Hydrogenovibrio crunogenus: one gene and its partner. The protein of the gene in region 1 interacts with the protein of each later gene in a pairwise test. Links are inferred from orthologs where the notes say so. Each region holds a gene or a part of one and is shown in the gene's direction. Other genes may lie near its edges.

What was found.
Region 2: the proteins of rlmKL (region 1) and typA interact in binary tests that used the Escherichia coli proteins (3 or more experiments, as listed by UniProt). The link is inferred for Hydrogenovibrio crunogenus from one-to-one orthologs.

Annotation. Positions count from the first base shown.
Region 1 is NZ_CP032096.1:560,110-566,153, forward strand. The notes cover bases 1-2,916. They hold rlmKL (bifunctional 23S rRNA (guanine(2069)-N(7))-methyltransferase RlmK/23S rRNA (guanine(2445)-N(2))-methyltransferase RlmL), read left to right. Parts: upstream 1-314; coding sequence 315-2,519; downstream 2,520-2,916. Other genes in these bases: GHNINEIG_RS02605 (lytic murein transglycosylase), read right to left, coding at 1-113; GHNINEIG_RS02615 (GGDEF domain-containing protein), read left to right, coding at 2,583-2,916. Also shown: more of GHNINEIG_RS02615, read left to right, coding at 2,917-3,959; hemN (oxygen-independent coproporphyrinogen III oxidase), read left to right, coding at 4,123-5,505; GHNINEIG_RS02625 (3-deoxy-D-manno-octulosonic acid transferase), read right to left, coding at 5,551-6,044. UniProt on the Escherichia coli protein: Specifically methylates the guanine in position 2445 (m2G2445) and the guanine in position 2069 (m7G2069) of 23S rRNA. Methylation occurs before assembly of 23S rRNA into 50S subunits.
Region 2 is NZ_CP032096.1:178,065-187,828, reverse strand. What follows is about bases 3,188-6,104. They hold typA (translational GTPase TypA), read left to right. Parts: upstream 3,188-3,692; coding sequence 3,693-5,516; downstream 5,517-6,104. Other genes in these bases: pip (prolyl aminopeptidase), read left to right, coding at 5,647-6,104; GHNINEIG_RS00795 (YeeE/YedE thiosulfate transporter family protein), read left to right, coding at 3,188-3,490. Outside these bases: metH (methionine synthase), read left to right, coding at 1-941; GHNINEIG_RS00805 (EAL and HDOD domain-containing protein), read right to left, coding at 969-2,156; GHNINEIG_RS00800 (YeeE/YedE family protein), read left to right, coding at 2,483-2,971; more of GHNINEIG_RS00795, read left to right, coding at 2,984-3,187; more of pip, read left to right, coding at 6,105-6,618; dtd (D-aminoacyl-tRNA deacylase), read left to right, coding at 6,620-7,069; GHNINEIG_RS00775 (two-component system response regulator), read left to right, coding at 7,152-9,245; GHNINEIG_RS00770 (Hpt domain-containing protein), read left to right, coding at 9,284-9,637; GHNINEIG_RS00765 (hypothetical protein), read left to right, coding at 9,647-9,764. UniProt on the Escherichia coli protein: A 50S ribosomal subunit assembly protein with GTPase and nucleotide-independent chaperone activity, required for 50S subunit assembly at low temperatures, may also play a role in translation.

The DNA of each region.
Region 1 (6,044 bases):
TGGAAGTCAGACTCTGACTGTGGCGGCGGAGTATAGGCATAAGCTTGAGGACCTGATAAAAGGATAAAGGCCATACAAACCATGAAAAAATGTCGGTAAAATTTTGGTGTCATAGTGATGTTCAAATGTGCTTATAGTTGTTGTGTTTGTTATGCAGTCTGGACCGTTTTAATTGGAAGTGCAAGTCCTAAACATTGACTAAATCATGGCCGTCAATGAATCAACCGTCCAAGTGTTTGATTTAGGTAGGCCATTTTACTAAAGTGTTGGGCCGGAATGCAGTAAAATAACGTTTTTAAAGATAGGTAATTTCAATGTGTCGTTTTTTTGCAACTGCGCCTAAAGGGTTAAATGAACTGCTTCGAGAGGAGCTGACCACTTTCGGTGCCGAGAATATCAAAACCCAGCCGACCGGGGCTACTTTTGATGGAGAGTTAGAAGTTGGTTATCGCAGTTGTTTGTGGTCTCGTTTGGCCAATCGGATATATTTGGTGCTACTGGAAACGGAATTACCGAATCAAGAGGCCTTAAGTTCGGTCGTACAGTCTATTGACTGGTCACAACATTTAGATAAAGAAGGCACTTTTGCCGTCTCATTTTCTGGGCAGGGACTGGGGATTACACACAGTCATTATGGGGCGTTAAAAATCAAAGATGGGATTGTCGATTATTACCGAGAACATTATCAAGTGCGACCTTCTATTGACACCGAAGTGCCTGATATTCGAGTGCATGGGCACTTGAATCGTAACCAATTGACGTTAAGTCTGGACTTGTCGGGTTATAGCTTGCATCAACGTGGATATCGTGAGGGGATTCAAGTTGAAGCGCCCTTGAAAGAAAATGTCGCCGCAGCGATTTTGATGCGCGCCAATTGGCCGGAGATTGCACGACAAGGGGGGGCTTTCTACGACCCCATGTGTGGGTCGGGAACCTTTTTAGTGGAAGCTGCTTTGATGGCATCCGATACCGCACCAGGGTTAGCCAAATCCGGTGAAATGTTATTGAATTACTGGCTGGGACACAATGAATTATTGTGGCAAAACTTGGTTGATGAAGCTGAACAGCGAGAACAGGCTGGTTTAAGGCATTTACCGAATATTTATGGTTCCGACATTTCTCATAAGTCATTGGATGTGGCGCGCAACAGTATTCAAGCGGCGGGTTATGATGATGTGATTGAAATCAAGCAAATGGCAGTTGAACAAGGCCGAAAGTGGGGGGATTGGCAACCCGGTTTGATTGTTTGTAACCCGCCTTACGGTGAGCGTCTTGGAGAAGAAGAGACCGTTAAACAAGTTTATTTAAAGCTTGGTGAGTATCTGAAGGCGGAATTTGTTCACTGGAAAGCCGCGGTATTGACGTGTCATACCGAGCTGGGCATGTTTTTAGGCATTAAGGCTAAACGTTCTCATGACTTTTTTAACGGCGCAATGGCGTGTCGTTTATTCCGCTTTGAGATTGAAGAAGAATGGTTTAGGCAGCCGGCGTTACAGCCCAAACAAGATTTGGCGGAACAGGTTTTGCAACTACAGCCAGATTTGGCTAACACCGACAATGCGAAGATGGTCTCGAACCGTATTCGCAAGAATATGAAAGGCTTAAAATCCTGGGTGAAGCAAAATGATATTTCAGCCTACCGCGTGTACGATGCGGATATCCCTGAATATGCTTTAGCCATTGACTTATACGACACTTTGGAATCGGGGCTTTGGGTGGTAGTTGCTGAGTATGCGCCGCCGAAAACTGTCAACCCAACCAAAGCCAAGCGCCGTTTGTATGAAGCCATGTCGGTATTACCCTCGGTCTTTAATGTCTCGCCTGAAAGAATCGTCTTTAAGGTGCGTAGTCAACAAAAAGGTCAGGATCAATATGAGCGTTTGGACGAGCAAAAAGCGTTCTTCACCATTGTCGAAAACCAAACGCGTTTACGAGTGAATTTTACTGACTATTTAGACACGGGGATTTTTTTGGACCATCGTCAGGTGCGCCAAGAAGTGGCCAAATTAGCAGCGGGTAAACGGCTGCTGAATTTGTTTTGCTATACCGCAACCGCCACGGCGGAAGCGGTGAAAGCCGGCTGTAAAAGCAGTTTGAGTTTGGATATGTCAAAAACCTATTTGTATTGGGCAAAACACAATTTTATGTGTAATGACATTAACGAAAAACAGCATGTTTTACAGCAGGAGAATGTACTGGAATGGTTGGAGACAGCGACTCAAAACCCGAAAGATTTATTTGATGTGATTTTTTTGGATCCGCCTTCGTTTTCAACGTCGAAACGCATGGAAGGTACCTTGGATATTCAACGTGACCATGTTGATTTAATTCAAAAAACACTGAAGTTGTTGTCAAAAGATGGCAAACTTATCTTCTCAACCAACTTAAGAAAATTTAAATTAGATAAGGCAATCTTTGAGCCAGACTATCAAATCGAAAATATCACTCAAAGAACCATGCCAAAAGACTATGCTCGAAATATGAAAATTCACCAGGCCTGGCTGTTTTCTCGTCAGTAGCCAGTAAAAGGAATTGTCCTTTGTTGCACAAGGACTCTGAACTCAAAAGATAGGTGGCGACGTATGATTCATATCAGTACGATAAAAGAAATGGTCAGAATCAGCCCTCTCGATAAACTGGAAGTCGAGAAGCATTATTCTTACTTACTGGAACAAGAACCTCAATTTGAGCAAAGTGTGGCTCAATGGATTGAGGCTTATCAGTTACATGCCTTAACGCCAGAATTGCTTCTGGCAAATGATTATTATCAAAAACTGATTCATGGTGTGTATCAGAACAGTTTTTATAATGTTCAGTATCATCAAGCGCTTTATTGGTTAAAAAGCGGGCTGACACAAAATCAAATCTTGTTGTTGTTCGCGCATATGCGAATGCAATTTATCATGTATGCCGAAGGCCTGGAAAGTGATGCGTTGGCCAGCAGTTTATGTCATGTTCTGGATGTCGGGCAATCCATTGTCGCAACGATTTTTACTGTGGCAGAATCAATTGAGCGAATGAAAGCTCGATCCAGTCAAGAAATTCGTCGACTTAAAAATTCTTATCGCTTGGTGGCATTTGATTTACCAAAAGATGTCTTACAAGCTTATATTGACCACCAAACTTGGAAAATTTCAGCATTTGAACTTTCGTTGGGATATGAAACAAATATTCATGGGTTTGAAACAAGCCACCTAAAATGTTGTTTAGCCAAATGGTTGGACAATGGTGGACTGGAGTTGATTCCGAAATCCAAGCGCCGTAAGTTTTTAAATGCCCATGAACAAGTTCACCGTTTAGGCACGATGGCAATTGAAGAATCAAACCATAACCGGCCTGAAAATATTGTTGAACTGTTATTCGAGATGGAAGTGGCTTCTGAAGATGTGATGGAAGTGTTGCTGAACTTGATCGAACAGGAGTTTGTGGCAGCAGCTAATGCCGATTCGCTCACCGGCTTTCCCAACCGTCGAGCATTTGATTTGGAATTTGATAAAGCACTGGCTTTTGCGAAACGCCATGACTTTTGGTTGGATTTGGTAATTGTGGATGTTGATTTCTTTAAGGCGGTTAATGACGAACATGGCCATGTGGTGGGCGATGCTGTTCTAAAACGAGTGGCTGAGATTTTAGATCACGTAGCGCGAACAGAAGATATGCTGTTTCGCTGGGGGGGTGAGGAATTTGTGATCATTACCTTAGATAAGGACTCTGAAGGCTCGGAAATGTTGGCTGAAAGAATTCGTAAGGCGGTAGAAGAGGAAGTATTTTTTGCTGGCACCGAACAGGAAATGCATTTAACGGTCAGTTGTGGCGCTCTGAGTTACTGGGCTGGATTAAGCTTGTCGGAAGAAGAGGTTTTTGAGCTGGCAGACAAACAGCTTTATTTGGCGAAAGAAAATGGTCGGAACCAAGTTTGCCATCAAGTCTATGACGTGATTCCAATCCAAAAACCATAAAGCGCATTGCTAATAGACACGAAAGATTGATTTATATTAAGTCTGTTGACGGTCTTTCGTTGGTTCTCTTTTTTTTTGATAGAATTCTTTGGCTTTGAAAATGAAGGCAGATTATCGTAAACCTGGAAATAGCTGCCTATTTAAATGATAAAAGAGATGCTCTATGGAACAATCTATTCGATTTGATGAAGATCTAATTAAGCGCTATAACCAATCAGGTCCAAGGTATACGTCTTATCCAACAGCAGTACAGTTTGATGAAACGTTTGGCGTGGCGGACTATCAAGCAGCTGCAGAACGCAGCAATGCATCAGATCGAAATCTCTCATTATATTTTCATATTCCTTTCTGCGATACGGTGTGCTTTTTCTGCGCCTGTAATAAAGTCTGGACACGCGATCGTAGCAAAACCACGCCTTATTTAGCGCGTTTGTATCAAGAGATCGAAATGCAGGCTAAATTATTTGATTCAAACCGAAAAGTAGACCAGCTGCATTGGGGAGGCGGTACGCCAACTTTTATCAACATGGATGAAATGCGAGAATTGATGGCCGTTACCCGTCAGCATTTTAATTTACATGATGATGATTCAGGCGAGTACTCGATTGAAATTGATCCGAGAGAAGCCAATAAAGAGTCGGTTAAACTATTGCGAGAGCTTGGGTTTAATCGTATGAGCTTAGGGGTTCAAGATTTTGATCCTAAGGTTCAAAAAGCGGTGAATCGTATTCAAACGGAAGCGCAAACGTTTGAAGTCTTGGAGGGCGCTCGTGAAGCCGGGTTTATGTCGGTGAACGTGGATTTGATTTACGGGTTGCCGCATCAAACCGAAGCGGGCTTTATGGCAACGTTAGACAAGGTTTTGGAAGTTGCACCAGATCGTTTTTCGATTTTTAACTATGCCCATATGCCGAGCATGTTTCCAACACAGAAAAAAATGAACGAAGCGGACATGCCTTCACCGGATGAGAAACTGGCCATTTTGCATGCCACAACCAACCGCCTGCTGGAAGCGGGGTATGTTTATATTGGCATGGATCATTTTGCTAAACCCGACGATGAACTTGCCATTGCTCAACGAAATGAAACCCTTTATCGTAACTTTCAGGGGTATTCTACCCATGCAGAATGCGATTTGATTGGCATGGGCGCTACCTCGATTTCGTTGATTAATAATACCTATGCGCAGAATTATAAAAGTCTGAATGACTATTATCAGGCGATTGATGCCGGGCACCTTGCTGTCTTCAGAGGGGTGGAGCTGACTGAAGATGATGAGCTGCGCCGTGATGTGATTACGCGTTTAATCAGTCATTTTCATCTGAATTTCAACAGTATTGAAGCTCAGTGGGGTATTGTGTTTAAAGAATATTTTGAGCAAGAAATGAACGCATTGGCTCCAATGATTGAAGATGGCTTGGTTGAATTGTCTGATTCGGATCTCTATGTCACTGCGGCAGGACGACTCTTAATTCGAAATATTTGTATGGCATTTGATGCTTATTTAAAACAAGGCACACAAAATCGTTTTTCAAAAGTGATTTAAACCGATGGTAAACTTAAAAATGACCAGGCCTGGTCATTTTTGGGTTCATTCTGTTGGCGGAAGTAGTTGACCAATTTCATGCATTAATTTCGGTAAAGCCCCGGATTGTTTTTCAAAGCAAGCATAGGCTTCTTCGGCTTTTTGATTGCGCCATTCAGGAGAGTCGGCCAATTGAATCAACTGTTGAGCCAGTTCGTTTTCATCTTGAGAAATCAAGATGGCTTCGTCTTGTTTGAACGAATCATAGAGCGCTTGCAGGTTTTGATGATACTGTCCAGACAAAACCGGCTTTTTCAGCGCGGCCGGCTCCAAGATATTATGTCCGCCAAAAGGTACCAGACTGCCACCTATAAATGCAGCGTCACAAGCTGCAAACCAATTCATCAGTTCTCCAATGGTATCGGCCAAATAAACTTGCGTGTCTGATTGAATCAGTTCATCTTTAGAACGGCTTGCAAACGGGATGTGTTTGTCAGACAGTAAGTCAGCCACTTCCAAAAATCGATCTGTGTGGCGAGGAACCAGTATCAACAGTGCAT
Region 2 (9,764 bases), 380 kb from region 1 along the record:
ACACACCTATTAAGCCAAGCTTCCTCGGCACCAAAGTGCTTGAGAATTTTCCATTAGACAAACTACTGGAACGCTTTGATTGGTCCCCTTTCTTCCAGTCTTGGGAGTTGCATGGTCTTTATCCAAGAATTTTAGACGACAAAGTGGTGGGAGAAGAAGCGCGCAAAGTGTTTGCCGATGCTCAAGCCATGCTGACCAAAATCATTGATGAAAATTGGCTGACAGCAAAAGCCGTATACGGATTCTATCCTGCCAATCGAGTTGGGGATGATATTGAAGTCTACACAGATGAAAGCCGAACTGAAGTGCTTCATACCTTCCATCATTTACGTCAACAAGCGGAGAAAAAACGCGGTGGAGCGAACAACTGTCTGTCCGATTTTATTGCTCCGAAAGAAAGTGGCGTCGCTGACTACATTGGCTTCTTTGCCGTGACAGCGGGTATTGGCATCGATGAACATGTCGAGCGCTTTGAAAAGGAACATGATGATTACCATGCGATCATGCTGAAAGCATTGGCAGATCGTTTTGCTGAGGCCTTTGCCGAAACATTGCATGAAATGGTTCGTAAGGAAGATTGGGGCTATGCGCCCGATGAACAGCTTGAAAACGAAGACATCATTCGTGAACGGTATCAAGGCATTCGCCCGGCAGCGGGTTACCCAGCCTGCCCAGATCATACTGAAAAAGGCATTCTCTGGGATTTAATCAAACCAGATGAGACAATTGGGTTGGAAATCACCGAAAGTTTTGCGATGACGCCAACGGCTGCGGTTTCCGGAACCTATTTCGCCCACCCAGAATCTCGCTATTTCGGCGTCGGATCAATTGGCCGAGATCAAGTGGAAGACTATGCAGTTCGTAAAGGCTGGTCAATTGAAGAAACTGAGAAGTGGCTGGCACCGAACTTGGGATATGATCCAGAAGATTTTGCCAATTAACCTAACCTCTCTAAATACCTTCCTAGGTTAAATCGCTTGTTTTGAAGCTTCAGCAATCGCCTCAAAATAAAGCGCTGCCACCCCAGGTTCTTCAATGTCTACAGCGATATTTTCATATCGCTGAGCCGTCGCCAAGAGATCTCCGTACACTCCTTGCCCTTCAACAAGACCTATTTTTATTGCATCATTAATGGGTAACTGTGACAAAAGCTCTTCTAACGCTTTTCCCATCAGAGTATCCAGCAACGAAAAGAGCCCGGCTAAATAATAACTGTCAACATTCGTTAAGCCTTTATTTTGAGCTAATCGGCGCATAAAAATCGCTCGCACTCTTGCAAGGTTAAACACTTCAGGTAAGACATCATTTAATGCGGCCAGCGATAACATCGTCGCCCACGACTGCACCCGCTTTAATCCAAATAAACTCATCACTTCTTTTAAACTTGAAAAGGTTGGCATCCGGGCGTTACGGTATTGCTCGGCAAACTTCATTAACTTGTGCGACAGCCCCACATCTTTTTCAATGACATTGACCAAGTCATCCAAGCTAATGTCTTCATCCGCAATTTTTTCGAGCAATTGCATCAAATTCAATTGATTCACACTAAGTTGCTGCCCCGTGATAATTTCCGGTTTGGCAAAGAAGTACCCTTGAAAATAATCAGCTCCCGCCTCTTTACAAGCAGCAAACATTTCTTTGGTCTCTACCCGCTCAGCCACGATTTTTGCTCGGGTCACCGTTTTAACTTTATTAAACAAGACCGGTAAATTCTCTAATTTGACATACTGAACGTCAAACTTAATCAGATCGGCTAACTTGATCAGAGGCACCAATTTTTGTTTGAAGATAAAGTCATCTAGCGCGATGGTATAACCTTTTTCTTTAAGCGACATCACACCGGTAATCACTTCTTCGGTAGGCTCAACATCTTCAAGCATCTCAATCACAATAATATTATTAGAAAAACTAGGTTCATCATGGATGCAAAAAAAACTTTGAGGAAAATTGATAAACGCTTTTCTGTCACCCACGATCGTTTCGAGCCCCAGGTTCATCATAGCGTTATGTAAAACTGTCGCCGTTGCACCTTCTGCAGAGTCGAACTCGGCTTCATTAGGGTCAAAACCACCTCTGAAAAGAAGTTCATACCCATACACTTGACTGTTGCCATCTAGAATGGGCTGTCGGCCTATAAAAAAATCATTATTTGACATAAGTGACTGAAATTAAAAGATTGGTTGTTAGAATATCACAGCTTATTTTTTATCCGAAGTATTTCTGCTGACCGACAGCGATAATTATTTTTATGCCTTGAAAAATATTTCTTTCGATGCTTTCTATACCAAGGGAAAAGCAATCAGAGCCAAGCTAAATTCAATTATTCTTTAATAACAATTACTTACTCTTTCGAACCTTATTGATTCATATTTTTTATATTCCATAAAATTTTTCTATAGCTTAACAAAAAACCTCTTTTTGACTCTGTGTTTTCATTGTTTAAAAATACCATTAATTAAACAAATTTATTCTAGGATAAATCATGGAAGTTGTTGTTTGGAGCGCTTGGATAGCCGGTATAGCCATGGGCTTATTTGTTATTTTTCATTTCTGGTTAATGGGCAAGCCTGCGGGGTGCTCAACTGGGTATGGGAACTTTTGTGGCATGATGTTCAAAAATGTCGAATATTTTCGAACAGGTGAATACAAAAACATAAACAATTCACGCCTTTGGTTTTTGTTAGGTATTCCTATAGGAGGACTCATCAGTGCTCTCGGTTCCCCTGAGCCTTGGCATTTTAGTTTTGACATGGGTATGTACAACGACATTCTACCCCAAACGTTGGCCGGTAAAGCCATTTGGCTAATCTTTGGTGGTGCCCTCCTTGGCTTCGGCGCACGATTAGCGGGCGCATGTACAACAGGTCACGCATTAGTCGGCGGTGCCATGCTCAACCCTCCTAGCTTATTGGCAGGGGCAGTGTTCTTTATGAGCGCATTCTTTACCACTCACTTATTATTCGGAACCTAAAGGGATTTCAAAATGCATAAGCTACCGATTTTAAAAAGCATTCGGCTATACCTGGTTTCTTTTAGCTTTGTCTATCGCAATAACTTTTTCGGCTTGTTAATGGGAATTGCCTTTGGTTTTTTTATGAGTCATGCGGGCGCAACCACCTATGATTACCATGCCAAGATGTTCTTGTTTCAGGACTTCCAATTACTGATTGTCATTGCCATGGCTGTGGTCATCGCCATGATTGGGGTCACCCTGATGAAAAAATTTCATGTCACAGCCGTTGCAACCGGCGCAGAAGTGGATTTTGTTAAAAAACCTTATCAGAAAGGGTTAATCGCTGGTGCCATGTTATTTGGGATTGGTTGGGGCATGACGGCTTCCTGCCCAGGCACCATCCCTGCCATGATTGGAGAAGGAAAAATTGCAGGTATTTTTGCATTGATCGGCTTACTGATCGGAACGATGGCTTATGGCATTTTACAAAGCTACATTCGTCTCGAAAAGGCTCAAAAAACCACATCTAACTCGTAAGAAGCCAGCTTAACCCCCTGAGAGATGAAAGTCAGCAACGCAAAATTCGCTGGCTCAAAATCTCTCTCCCGCACAATATCGGGCTTTACTTCCATTTTTGCATGACTTTCTGCAATAAATCTTAATCATTTCATCAGATTACACAAACTTCTATTGTCATTCCAGTATAATACGTTTTTTTGAAAAATTGAGAGTCCCCCGCATGAACACAGATCATATTCGCAACATTGCCATTATTGCGCACGTTGACCACGGTAAAACCACGTTGGTTGACCAACTTCTAAGACAATCTGGCACCTTTGACGATATCCGTAAAGACATGGGGGATCGTATGATGGACTCCAATGATCTAGAAAAAGAACGTGGTATCACGATCCTGTCTAAAAACACCGCCGTCAAATGGAACGATTTCCGTATCAATATCGTTGATACTCCGGGCCATGCTGATTTCGGTGGTGAGGTTGAACGTATTTTATCGATGGTTGATTCGGTATTGCTTTTGGTCGATTCCGTGGAAGGACCGATGCCACAAACACGTTTTGTGACGGAAAAAGCATTGAAGCAAGGCCTAAAACCGATTGTTGTCATCAATAAAATTGACCGTCCAGGCGCACGTCCTGACTGGGTTTTAGACCAGACATTTGATTTGTTTGACCGTCTAGGTGCCACTGATGAACAGATGGATTTTGATGTGATTTATGCATCCGGTCTAAATGGTTTTGCTGGGTTGGATGAAGATGTTCGCGAAGGTGACATGACACCGATTTTCAAGATCATCACGGAAAACGTACCTGCACCAGATGTTGATTTGGGCGGACCATTCCAGTTGCAATGTATCTCATTGGATTATGACACTTATAAAGGGGTTATCGGAACAGGCCGTATCAAACGTGGGGCCGTTCAAACCGGAATGCCAATTGTGATCATTGATGCCGAAGGAAAAGAACGTAAAGGTAAAATGGGTGAATTGTTCGGTTACCACGGTCTTGAGCGTGTCAGTGTTGAAGAAGCACACGCCGGTGACATCGTTGCATTCACAGGGCTAGATCCTTTGAACATTTCAGATACGTTATGTGATCCGAACCATGTTGAAGCTTTACCAGCCTTGACGGTTGATGAACCAACGGTCAGCATGACATTCCAAGTCAACGACTCTCCTTTCGTCGGTCAGGATGGTAAGTTGCTAACCTCTCGTCAAATTCGTGAGCGTTTGGATAAAGAATTATTAACCAACGTTGCCTTGCGCGTTGAAGAAACGGATGACGCCAACAAATTCCGAGTTTCCGGTCGTGGTGAACTACATTTATCCGTTCTGATTGAAACCATGCGTCGTGAAGGCTTTGAAATGGGGATTTCTCGTCCAGAAGTAATCTTCAGAGAAATTGATGGTGAAACGCAAGAACCTTACGAAAACCTAACGGTAGATGTGCCAGAAGAAGCACAAGGTGCCATCATGGAAAAATTGGGTGAGCGTAAAGCCGAAATGCAAGACATGGTGCCAGATGGACATGGTCGTGTACGTATCGACTTCATCATTCCTTCTCGCGGCTTGATTGGGTTCCGTACTGAGTTCATGACAGCGACTCAAGGAAACGGATTGATCTTCTCGAGCTTCTCTCATTATGGTCCGAAATTCTCAGGCACATTGGGTGAGCGTAACAACGGTGTATTGATCTCAATTGGTCAAGGGAAAGCTTTAGCGTTTGCCCTATTCAACTTGCAAGACCGTGGGCGTTTATATATCGGTCACGGGGAAGAAGTGTATGAAGGCATGATCATCGGGCTACACAGTCGCGCCAATGACTTAACCGTCAATCCTTTGAAGGGGAAACAGTTAACGAATATGCGTGCATCAGGAACGGATGAAGCTCTAACCTTGACACCACCGATTATTTTCTCGCTGGAACAAGCGCTTGAATTTATCGATGATGACGAGCTGGTTGAAGTCACCCCACATCACGTCCGTATTCGTAAAAAATTATTGACTGAAAACGAACGTAAAAAAGCAGGCCGCAGCAAGTTATAAGCTTCTCTCTGCTTAAATTAAAAGCCCCTAAAAATGACCAGGCCTGGTTACTTTTTAGGGGCTTTTTTCGTTTATGCTTTCTGAAAAAGATTCTTTTGGTCTTCCGTTCGGTTTAGGCTAAAATTGCATTATGATGACTTTAGAACAGATCTTGTACCCGCCCATCAAGCCGTATAGCGAACATAGCTTACAGGTTGATAACACGCATTCGCTTTACATCGAAGAAAGCGGTAATCCCCTCGGTCTGCCAGTCTTGTTTATCCATGGTGGCCCCGGTGGGGGCACCACCCCAATGCAACGCCGCTTTTTCAATCCGGATGAATATCGTATTATCTTATTTGATCAGCGTGGGTGCGGAAAATCCCGCCCTCATGCCTGTTTAACCAACAATACCACGGCTCACTTGATTGAAGACATCGAAAAAATTCGACGGCATTTAGAGATTGATCGTTGGATATTGTTTGGTGGCTCCTGGGGGTCAACGTTGAGTTTACTCTATGCTGAAGCCTACCCAGAGCGTGTCATTTCTATGGTGTTACGCGGCATTTTCTTATGCCGGGATGAAGACACTCGTTGGTTTTATCAAGAAGGTGCCAACCGATTTTACCCGAATTACTGGCAGGATTTTATTGCCCCGGTTCCTGAAGAAAAACGAAACGATATGATTGGCGCCTACTACGAACTCCTGACCAGTGAAAATGAAATTGCTCGAATGAGTGCGGCTGAAGCTTGGTCTGTCTGGGAAGGAAGAACCTCCACACTCAAAGCCGATAAGGACCTAGTGAATCATTTTGGTGATCCCTTTCATGCACTGGCTATGGCGCGCATCGAATGTCATTATTTTAAATACAACGCCTTTATCGAACCGAACCAAATTTTAGCTAATATTGGCTATATTCGAAAAATTCCAACCCAAATTATTCAAGGTCGTTACGACATGGTTTGCCCGGTCAATCAAGCCTATGCGTTATCACAAGCCATGCCAAACGCTCAACTGATTATATGCGACCATGCAGGGCACTCTGCCCTTGAGCTGGAAATTGCTCAAGCGCTGGTGGCTGCGACCGATCAACTCTATCTTGATGGCGACATCTCTCCTTAATATGATTTGTTTATTGCAAAGAGTGACTCAAGGAAGTGTATCGGTTTCAGATGAAATCATCGGGCAGATTTCATCGGGTTTGGTTGTTTTATGCGGATTTCAACCACATGATTCAACCGAATCCTTAGAAAAGATGGCTCATAAACTCCTACATTACCGTGTTTTCAGTGATGAAGATGACAAAATGAACCTCAATCTGCAACAAGCCTTCAATGGTCAAGGCGGTGAATTACTGCTGGTGCCGCAATTTACCTTAGCAGCCGATACGAAAAAGGGACTACGTCCCAGCTTTCACACCTCGGCTTCGCCGGACTTGGCACACGACCTTTTTAAGCAATTTGTCACCTTAATTACCGAGAAGTTTGGCTCCCCTCAAACAGGAAAATTCGGTGCCAACATGCAAGTCAGTTTAATTAATGATGGGCCTGTAACCTTTTGGCTTGAAACCTAACATCTTCATAAGGCATAAAGGTTTTAATTTCGACAAAAAGCGGCTACACTTAGCCAAACAATTAATGGTGATACGAACTCTCATGCCACTTTCTGAGACAAGCTCTAAGCAGATTGATCCCTCTTTAATCCTCGTAGTTGAGGACGACGATACCACCCGTTTGACCCTAAATAAAGTCCTAACCAAATCCGGATTTAAAGTCATCGATGCCAAAAATGGTCAAGAGGGCTTTTCAAAATTTATCAACGAGTCACCCTGCTTAATTTTAATGGATGTGATGATGCCCATAATGGATGGGTATGCAGCCACTGAAGCCATCCGGAACTATGAAAAGAGCCGTGCCGTCCCTATCTTAATGCTAACATCGCAGGATGATATGGGGTCAATTGACCATGCCTTTACCAGTGGCGCGACAGATTTTATCACCAAACCGATTAATTGGTCTTTGCTCAGTCAGCGAGTTAAATACGCCATTAACTCTTCTTTAATCGAAGATCAGCTGAGAGCCAGTCAGTCTCAACTTATGTATGCCCAAAAACTGGCAAAACTGGGCTATTGGGAGTGGGATGCAAAAGCAGACCAGGTGACGGGCACGAGTTCAGCCTTTGAGCTTTTCGGTATTCCGAATCAGGCAGATGTCACCTTAGAGCAATTCTTTTCCAATATTATTCCGAAAGACCTGCCATTAATTCAACAAGCCATTGCCGATGCCAGCCAAGGCTATAATGATATTCAAGTCAGTTTCCGTGTTCTGCATCATGATAGCTCATTATCTCATGTGGATTGTTTAGGGGAAGTCAGCTTTGATGAACATGGAGACATCTCAAAGATTACAGGGTCGGCCCAGGATATCAGTCGTTTGCATAAAGCGGAAACTCTGATCGATTACCAATCCAGCCATGACAAACTGACGGATTTGGCTAACCGTTCTTTCTTTAATAAAAACCTAATGAATTTTATAAAAGAAACCAATCCTGACAAATACAGCGCAACCGTGATTCTTGACATTGACCGCTTCAAAAAAATCAATGATAACTTAGGACAGGAAAATGGGGATGCGCTACTTCGCACCGTTGCTCAACGCTTAAAGAAAGTCACGCGAGAAGATGATTTCGTGGCCCGCTTAGGTAGTGATGAATTTGCTATCTTGATTAAGAATGCCGAGGACGCCCAAGAATTAAACTTATCTCTCAGTCGTATTTTTCATGATATTTCGAAAGCCTATAACGTTAAAGATCAAGAATTGTTTATCACTTTCTCGATCGGCATCAGCATCATCAACCAGGATGGAGATCAAGCCAGCGAGCTGATTGCGCATGCCAATATCGCTCGAAGTCAGGCCAAACTCAATGGCGGCAATCAGTTTTTATTCTATCAAGCGGAAATGAATGCCGAATCAAAAGAACAGCTGATGCTGGAAAATGATTTAAGAAAAGCCCTTGATCGCAATGAGATTGAAGTTTACTACCAGCCTCAGATTGATGGTCACTCTTTAAAACCTTATGGCGCTGAAGCTTTGGTGCGTTGGAAACACCCAACCGAAGGGACTATTTCACCCGGTGTCTTTATACCTATGGCAGAAAGCAATGGGATGATTGTCAACATTGGTCGATTTGTTTTAGAAAATGCCATCAAAGAAGCCGAAAATTGGCATGCGAATGGATTTGATGAAATGCGTATCGCTGTTAACTTGTCAGGTCGGCAATTTTCCAGCTCAAACTTAATCAAAGAAGTACAGGAAGTGTTGCAAAACACAACTCTGCCTGCGAAGTATCTTGATCTGGAAATCACAGAAAGCTTGGCTATGAGCAACGCCGATCACAATATCAGCATCCTAAAAGGACTGAAAGCCATGGGGGTTTCATTGTCCATTGACGACTTTGGAACAGGCTATTCTTCTCTCGCCTATCTACATAGCTTTCCAATTGATGCCATTAAAATCGACCGTTCTTTTATCGATAACTTGGAAAGTCAGGAAGGACAGGCTATTGTCCGCACCATCTTAGCCATGGCCGACAGTTTGAGCCTCAAAGTGGTTGCAGAAGGGATTGAAGAAGAATTCCATGTCTCTTTCCTTCAAAATAAGAACTGTGATATTTTCCAAGGCTTTATGTTCGGCAAGCCGATGCCTGCTGATGAATTTCAACAGTATCTTAAATCTCAGAAAACGCCTTAGTAAGCTATAATAGGTTCACTAGAATAGGAAAAAAATTTATGTCTGATCCGGTTGATACAGAGAATTTAAGTCAGTTAAAAGCACTGATTGGAGAAGATTTAAAAGATATTTTACAAACCTTTTTGGATATTGCACCCGAGACGTTAAAGGGTATTAAAGCCGCTATTGATGAAGAAGACCCGGAGGCTTTAAGGCATCAAGCGCACACATTAAAAGGTAGCTCGGCGAATATTGGGGCGACCACATTGCCTGATTTATGCTTGGCGCTTGAAACCAAAGGAAGAGAAGGCATTACTCAAGGACAAGAGAGTCTGTTAAAACAAGTGGAAGACGAAACCGACAAAGTGATTCGTTTTTTACAGCATTCAATCAACCATTTTAGCCAACTGTAGAGACATCGCATGCATTACCAAGTGACCGACCAAGAAACCCATCTAGCTAAGAACCCTCACCATATATTCAACATCAACATCATCATTACACATTTATTTATATCGATGATCATCCTCGAAATTGGAA